One region of the Rahnella sp. PAMC25617 genome, then DNA from elsewhere that is predicted to be linked to it. Evidence: predicted binding sites of a transcription regulator. Region 1 holds the regulator's gene; each other region holds the start of a gene.

Evidence for each region. The regulator CRP, encoded in region 1, controls carbon source genes, mostly activating them, when cyclic AMP is high. The targets are predictions, from matches to a motif close to ATGTGANNNNNNTCACAT.
Region 2: the regulator CRP is predicted to act here: its motif matches at 968-985, upstream of rhaB (rhamnulokinase).
Region 3: the regulator CRP is predicted to act here: its motif matches at 1,077-1,094, upstream of msrB (peptide-methionine (R)-S-oxide reductase MsrB).

The regions. Positions count from the first base shown of each region.
Region 1 covers NZ_JBOCUM010000019.1:204,951-207,159, reverse strand. Annotated here, with positions in the region: gene ACM615_RS22315 (LysR substrate-binding domain-containing protein) at 1-86, shown strand, start outside; gene ACM615_RS22310 (OsmC family protein) at 88-495, opposite strand; gene crp (cAMP-activated global transcriptional regulator CRP) at 858-1,490, shown strand; gene ACM615_RS22300 (YccS/YhfK family putative transporter) at 1,552-2,209, shown strand, end outside.
Region 2 covers NZ_JBOCUM010000017.1:22,448-24,656, reverse strand. Annotated here, with positions in the region: gene rhaS (HTH-type transcriptional activator RhaS) at 1-752, opposite strand, end outside; gene rhaB (rhamnulokinase) at 1,093-2,209, shown strand, end outside.
Region 3 covers NZ_JBOCUM010000014.1:75,194-77,402, forward strand. Annotated here, with positions in the region: gene gapA (glyceraldehyde-3-phosphate dehydrogenase) at 1-868, opposite strand, end outside; gene msrB (peptide-methionine (R)-S-oxide reductase MsrB) at 1,219-1,632, shown strand; gene ACM615_RS17630 (YeaC family protein) at 1,730-2,002, shown strand; gene ACM615_RS17635 (LysE family translocator) at 2,103-2,209, shown strand, end outside.

The DNA.
Region 1 (2,209 bases):
ACTCGCAAAAATCGCCGCTGACGTTTGCCGCGCGGCGATTTTTGGATTTATTGCGCAGCCAGTGCCACGCGTATGACTGGTCGTAACTTATTCGACGCTGATCACTTCAAAGCTGTGCGTGATGGTCGCCGCTTTGCCGAGCATCAGGGACACAGAGCAGTACTTTTCCGCAGACAGGCTAACGGCACGTTCGACAATCTTATCGGTGAGATCTTTACCGGTGACGATAAAATGCAGATTGATGTGCGTGAACAGGCGCGGCGCTTCTTCGCGGCGTTGTGAGGTCAGCTTGACTTCACAATCACGCACGTCATTACGGCCTTTTTGCAAAATAGACACCACATCAATCGCGCTGCAACCGCCTGCGGACATCAGCAGCATTTCCATCGGGCTGGGTGCTTTATCGCCCGCATTACCATCCATAGAAATCTGGTGGCCTGACGCTGACTCGCCTAAAAACGTCAGCCCTTCTACCCATTTTACGCGTGCGTGCATGAACTATTCTCCCGGTGAATAAACTCGTCGAATTCCGCTCCCAGAGTACCCTTCCACCTAAAATCTGGCAACGTAACCCGATCGCCATCATGCTGAAGCGAGACAACAGAAGACAGCATTGCAAACCTGTGCTACAAACAAAGCCGAAACATACTTTCCAGTGAATTGCGGTGACGGTTTTCGCGGTTTAAGAACAGAACCCACGGTGATAACGGCAATAATCAGGCTGTTTCACTCCGACACCCGCTTGCAGCATTTCTGGGGAGTTATATGCTGAAAGGGCGCTTTTTTTATGAAGTGCCGTACAGGGAACTCTGAGCCCTGTGATTTTGGGCAGCGATAACAACAGAGGATAATAGCAAATGGTTCTCGGCAAGCCACAAACAGACCCGACTCTTGAATGGTTCCTGTCTCACTGTCATATACATAAGTATCCTTCTAAAAGTACGCTGATTCACCAGGGTGAAAAAGCCGAAACGCTTTACTACATCGTGAAAGGGTCAGTTGCTGTCCTTATCAAGGATGAAGAAGGCAAAGAAATGATACTGTCCTACCTTAACCAAGGTGACTTCATCGGCGAGCTGGGACTCTTCGAAGAAGGTCAGGAACGTAGTGCGTGGGTTCGTGCAAAAACTGCCTGTGAAGTGGCTGAAATTTCTTATAAAAAATTCCGCCAGCTGATTCAGGTTAACCCGGATATTCTGATGCGTCTTTCCGCGCAGATGGCAAACCGTCTGCAAGTGACGTCAGAGAAAGTCGGCAACCTGGCCTTCCTCGACGTAACAGGGCGTATCGCTCAAACTCTCCTTAATCTGGCTAAACAGCCTGATGCGATGACCCATCCGGACGGGATGCAAATCAAGATCACCCGTCAGGAAATCGGCCAAATCGTCGGTTGTTCACGTGAAACAGTCGGACGTATTCTCAAAATGCTTGAAGATCAAAGTCTGATCTCGGCACACGGTAAAACGATTGTCGTTTACGGCACACGTTAATCCCTTAAAAATCGGCGCGGCAGAATACTGTCGCGCCTTTTTTATGGGCTAAGCTTTATCCATGACGCTATGGCGAAGACTGTTTTACCATCCGGAAGTTAACTACGCGCTGCGCCAGACGCTGGTGTTGTGCCTGCCCGTTGGTATCTGCTGGTTGTTCGGCAATCTGCAAATGGGGCTGCTGTTCTCTCTTTGTCCTGCCTGCTGCAACGTCGCGGGCCTCGATACTCCGCACAAACGCTTTTTCAAACGCCTGATAATTGGCGGAACGCTGTTTGCCGTGAGCAGCATTCTGCTGCAAGTGATGCTGGAAAGCTGGCACATCCCCCTGCCGCTCATCATGTTGTCGCTGGCATTACTGCTTGGCGTGACCGGCGAAATCAGCCCGTTGCATGCGCGGCTGTTGCCCGGCGCGCTGGTGGCGACCATCTTCACACTGAGTATGGTCGGCGTACGCCCTATATGGCAGGCGCCGGTGCTTTTCGCCGCCGGTACGGCCTGGTACGGATTATTTAACTGGGCGTGGTTTCGCATATCGGAAGAACAGCCGATGCGCGAAACGCTCAGCCAGCTCTATCTGCAACTCGCGGATTACTTCGAAGCTAAATACAGCCTGCTGACGCAACACACCGATCCTGAAACCGCGTTACCCCCGTTGCTGACGCGACAGCAGCAGGTCATCGACCTGATTGCCCTGCTCTATCAGCAACTGCACATGC
Region 2 (2,209 bases), on a different contig from region 1:
TCACTGAACCCGCAGGCATAGGCGATATCGGTAATACTTTGATCGCTATGATGTAAACGACGGCGCGCTTCGAGTAAACGCAGCCGGTTGAGATAACGCTGCGGTGTCATGCCCGTGTAATGCTTCATCTGCCGGTGCAGGGTTCGCAGTGCCAGCGAAAAACGTTCTGCGGCTTCAGTCCAGTTAACGTCCTCACTGTAATGTGACTGGAGCCATTGCAAAAGCTGATTGACCCGGTTTTCCGAGGTATCTCGCAATTGTGGCTGGAAACAATCCTGATAAAGCAAAATCAGCAGTTGTAAAAACAGACTTTCGCGCGTAGCGATGTGTTCCATCTCAACGCTGTCCGGTAATGCTTCCAGCTGAGTAATGCAGTTCAATACCTGCTGGAACACGCAAGGGCTGAGCTGCCAGTGGATCTGCGACTGATAATGATGTTCCTGCGGCAAAAAATGACCGACGTCCTGAATAAAACGGAACGCTTTCGGTGAACGGAACAACACATTGGTCAGACGAAGATTATCAACATTTTCAAAAAGATGGTGATCGCTGGCACGGACAAAACAGACCGTACCGGCGGTCAGAGTGTAGGGATTGTCATTAAAAATGTGCACACCCGATCCGCTTTCCACCAGCATAATCTCGTGAAAATCATGGTAGTGCTCCGGGAATACGTCTTGCGGAAGCCGCCGCTCAACCGTCACGGTCAGTTCAGGTGCCGCAAAATAATCATCACCTCTCAGTAACGTCATTTATCGCCTCCGGTTCAAAATCATTGTGTTTCGGGAAACAACCCTACCTTGTGCCCCGCTTTCTTACCTTCAAACCGCAGCGTTAAAAACGTCATAAACGGTCATATTTTAAAGATTCCCCCAGCCTTGATGCAGATCTGCGGCAACGATCACAATCGCCTGCCCCGCATTACTCAGACGCGGTAATTCACAGTTTCAGCCAGCTTTGAACCGTTATGTGATCTGCCTCGCATCTACCTTTTTAATGCTGCCATCCCGCCAAAACCCGTGGCAATCACCGGAAGGTGCCCCCACAACGCCTCCCCTACACTGGCCACATATTCAATAAGGAATGGCCGCTATGAGAACTCACCATCTTGCCGCTATTGACCTCGGCGCTTCCAGCGGCCGGGTGATGCTGGCGACGTTTACCCGTCAGGATCCGCAGCCGGCAGCGACGCTGACACTGAAAGAGATCCACCGTTTTCCTAATAACTTGATCCGCGTTGATGGCCACGAAACCTGGGATCTGGATGCGCTGGAAAAACACATTCTTGAGGGGCTGAATCGCCTCGACGCATCCGGCGTTCAGCTTGACGGTATCGGCATTGATACCTGGGGTGTGGATTACGTGCTGCTTGATGAACAGGGGCAGCGGGTCGGTTTGCCAGTGGCTTATCGTGACAACCGTACCGAAGGCGTGATGGCGCGAATGGAGCAGCAGTTTGGCCGCGAGAATTTGTACCAAAAAACCGGTATTCAGTTCATGCCGTTTAACACGCTTTACCAGTTGCGTGCGCTGAGCGAACAACAGCCTGAAATCGTCCGTAAAGCGGCACACATGCTGATGATCCCGGATTATTTTCTTTACCGCCTCACCGGCAACATGAACTGGGAATACACCAACGCCAGCACCACACAAATGCTCAATCTCGCCACCGGCGACTGGGACGAAGATTTGCTGAAACTGGCCGGTGTGCCACGCCGCTGGTTGCAAAAACCGACACAGCCGGGCAACTCTCCGGGGGTGTGGAAAAGCCCTCACGGACGCAGTGTACCGGTGTTCAGCGTGGCAACACACGACACCGCCAGTGCGGTGGTTGCCGCTCCGCTCACCAGTTCACGCAGCGCCTATCTCAGCTCCGGCACCTGGTCGCTGATGGGCATCGAAAGCCCGAAAGCGTTCAACCATGCGCAGGCTCTCCACGACAACATCACCAACGAAGGCGGCATCAACGGCAGCTATCGGGTGTTGAAAAATATCATGGGCTTATGGTTGTTCCAGCGTGTTTGCCGCGAACTGAACATTCAGGATTTGCCGTCCTTAATCACACTGGCTAAACACGTCACACCGTTCACTTATCTGATTAACCCGAACGAAGATTGTTTTATTAATCCGCCCTCCATGGTGGATGCCATTCGCGATGCCTGCCGTCAGGCCGGTGATCCGGTGCCGGAGTCACCTGCAGAGCTGGCGC
Region 3 (2,209 bases), on a different contig from region 1:
GTTTTTCGCCGTTGAAGTCGGTAGATACTACGTCGTCTTCGGTGTAACCCAGAACGCCTTTCAGGTCGCCTGATTCAGAAGCTGCTTTGATTACTGCGCAGATTTCTTTGTAAGACGCTGGTTTTTCCAGACGTGCAGTCAGGTCAACAACAGAAACGTTAGGGGTAGGAACGCGGAACGCCATACCAGTCAGTTTACCGTTCAGAGCTGGGATTACTTTACCTACTGCTTTAGCAGCACCGGTAGAAGAAGGGATGATGTTCTGGGATGCGCCGCGGCCGCCGCGCCAGTCTTTGTGAGACGGGCCATCAACAGTTTTCTGAGTTGCGGTAGTTGCGTGCACAGTGGTCATCAGCGCTTCAACGATACCGAAGTTGTCGTTGATAACTTTAGCCAGTGGTGCCAGGCAGTTAGTGGTGCAAGATGCGTTAGAAACGATTTCCTGACCTGCATATTCTTTATGGTTAACGCCCATAACGAACATTGGGGTGTTGTCTTTAGAAGGACCAGTCAGAACAACTTTCTTAGCGCCTGCAGTGATGTGCTTACGAGCAGTCGCATCATCCAGGAACAGACCAGTAGCTTCAGCTACAACGTCAACGTTAACTTCGTTCCATTTCAGGTTAGCTGGGTCACGCTCAGCGGTAACACGGATGGTTTTGCCGTTAACAACCAAGTGACCGTCTTTAACTTCAACAGTACCGTTGAAACGACCATGAGTTGAGTCGTACTTCAGCATGTATGCCATGTAGTCCGCGTCTAACAGATCGTTGATTGCTACGATCTCGATGTCAGAACGTTCTTGAGCAGCACGGAAAACAATGCGACCGATACGGCCAAAACCGTTGATACCTACTTTGATAGTCATATATTCCACCAGCTATTTTTTTAGTGAATAAAAGGTTGGTTGTAAAATTACAAAAACCTTGCTGAGCGTCAAGCGGAATCGTGTCAATTATTGCTGTAAGTCAAAGCGACGACCTACTATTGCTCGCTTATTGCACGTTCCGTTTTCTTAATCGGCTTACAACCACATGGGGGCGAAAAACTGAATATAAAGTACCGGAACATCAGGAGTGTGATCGCCATCACAAGTTGCGAGTCAGGTAACGCTGATGCCATACAGTTTAGGCCAAAAGGGGCAGACCTGTTGTTAATTTTTTGTTATTATAAACTGTTATTTTAGTTGATTTTTATATTCGTCAGAGAACGATAAACATGAGCATCATAACCAAATCTTCCCCTGCACCCGAGCAACTCACTGAAATTCAACGTTATGTCACGCAAGATCACGGAACAGAACCTCCTTTCTCCGGAAAGTTACTGCACAACCGCCGTGAAGGCATTTATCATTGCGTAGTCTGTGGAACTGCGTTGTTCTATTCCGATACTAAATATGATTCCGGCTGCGGCTGGCCAAGTTTTTATCAGCCAGTACAACCCGATGCCATTAAATATCTCACTGATAAAGCACATAATATGCAACGCATTGAGATACACTGCTCAGGGTGTGAAGCGCATCTGGGCCACGTTTTCCCGGATGGTCCTAAGCCGACAGGCGAACGTTACTGTGTGAATTCGGCCTCAATGCGATTTACTGATGGTCAGAGTGGTGACATAACCGCCGGGTAGAGTGCCTTAAAAGTACGATGTAATTTACCCGACAAAATCGATTCAGCTATTATTCCAAACCGTTTGAATAATAGCGTGGAGCTGAGGGCTCAGTCAGATGGAAATTAATCAACTCATTGATGTAATGACACCGGAAATCTATGCACGCCTGGTGCAGGCCGTTGAACTCGGCAAGTGGCCAGATGGCGTGGCGCTGACGCCGGAACAGAAAGACCACAGCCTGCAGGCCGTGATGTTGTATCAGTCACGTCACAACGTGGACGCTCAGCACATGAGCATCGGCACTGACGGGCAGATCGTCACCAAAAGTAAGCAGGAACTGAAACAGCAGTTTGCGCAGGAAACGCTGATAAAGCTGAAACCTGAGTAACGACTGCTTCAGCAGAATAAAAAAGGGCGCTACAAAGCGCCTTTTGAAATTGATGTTACCTTCAGATAATAAAGGAATAAACGCTCAATTTTATCCCAATATGGACATCAATTTAGCTGGTTTTATACCCGCACTACTTCCCGTTGCACTGTCTCCCGGTGCAAGTTTTACGCTTGCCATGAACAGTGCGCTGTCAGGCGGACGGAA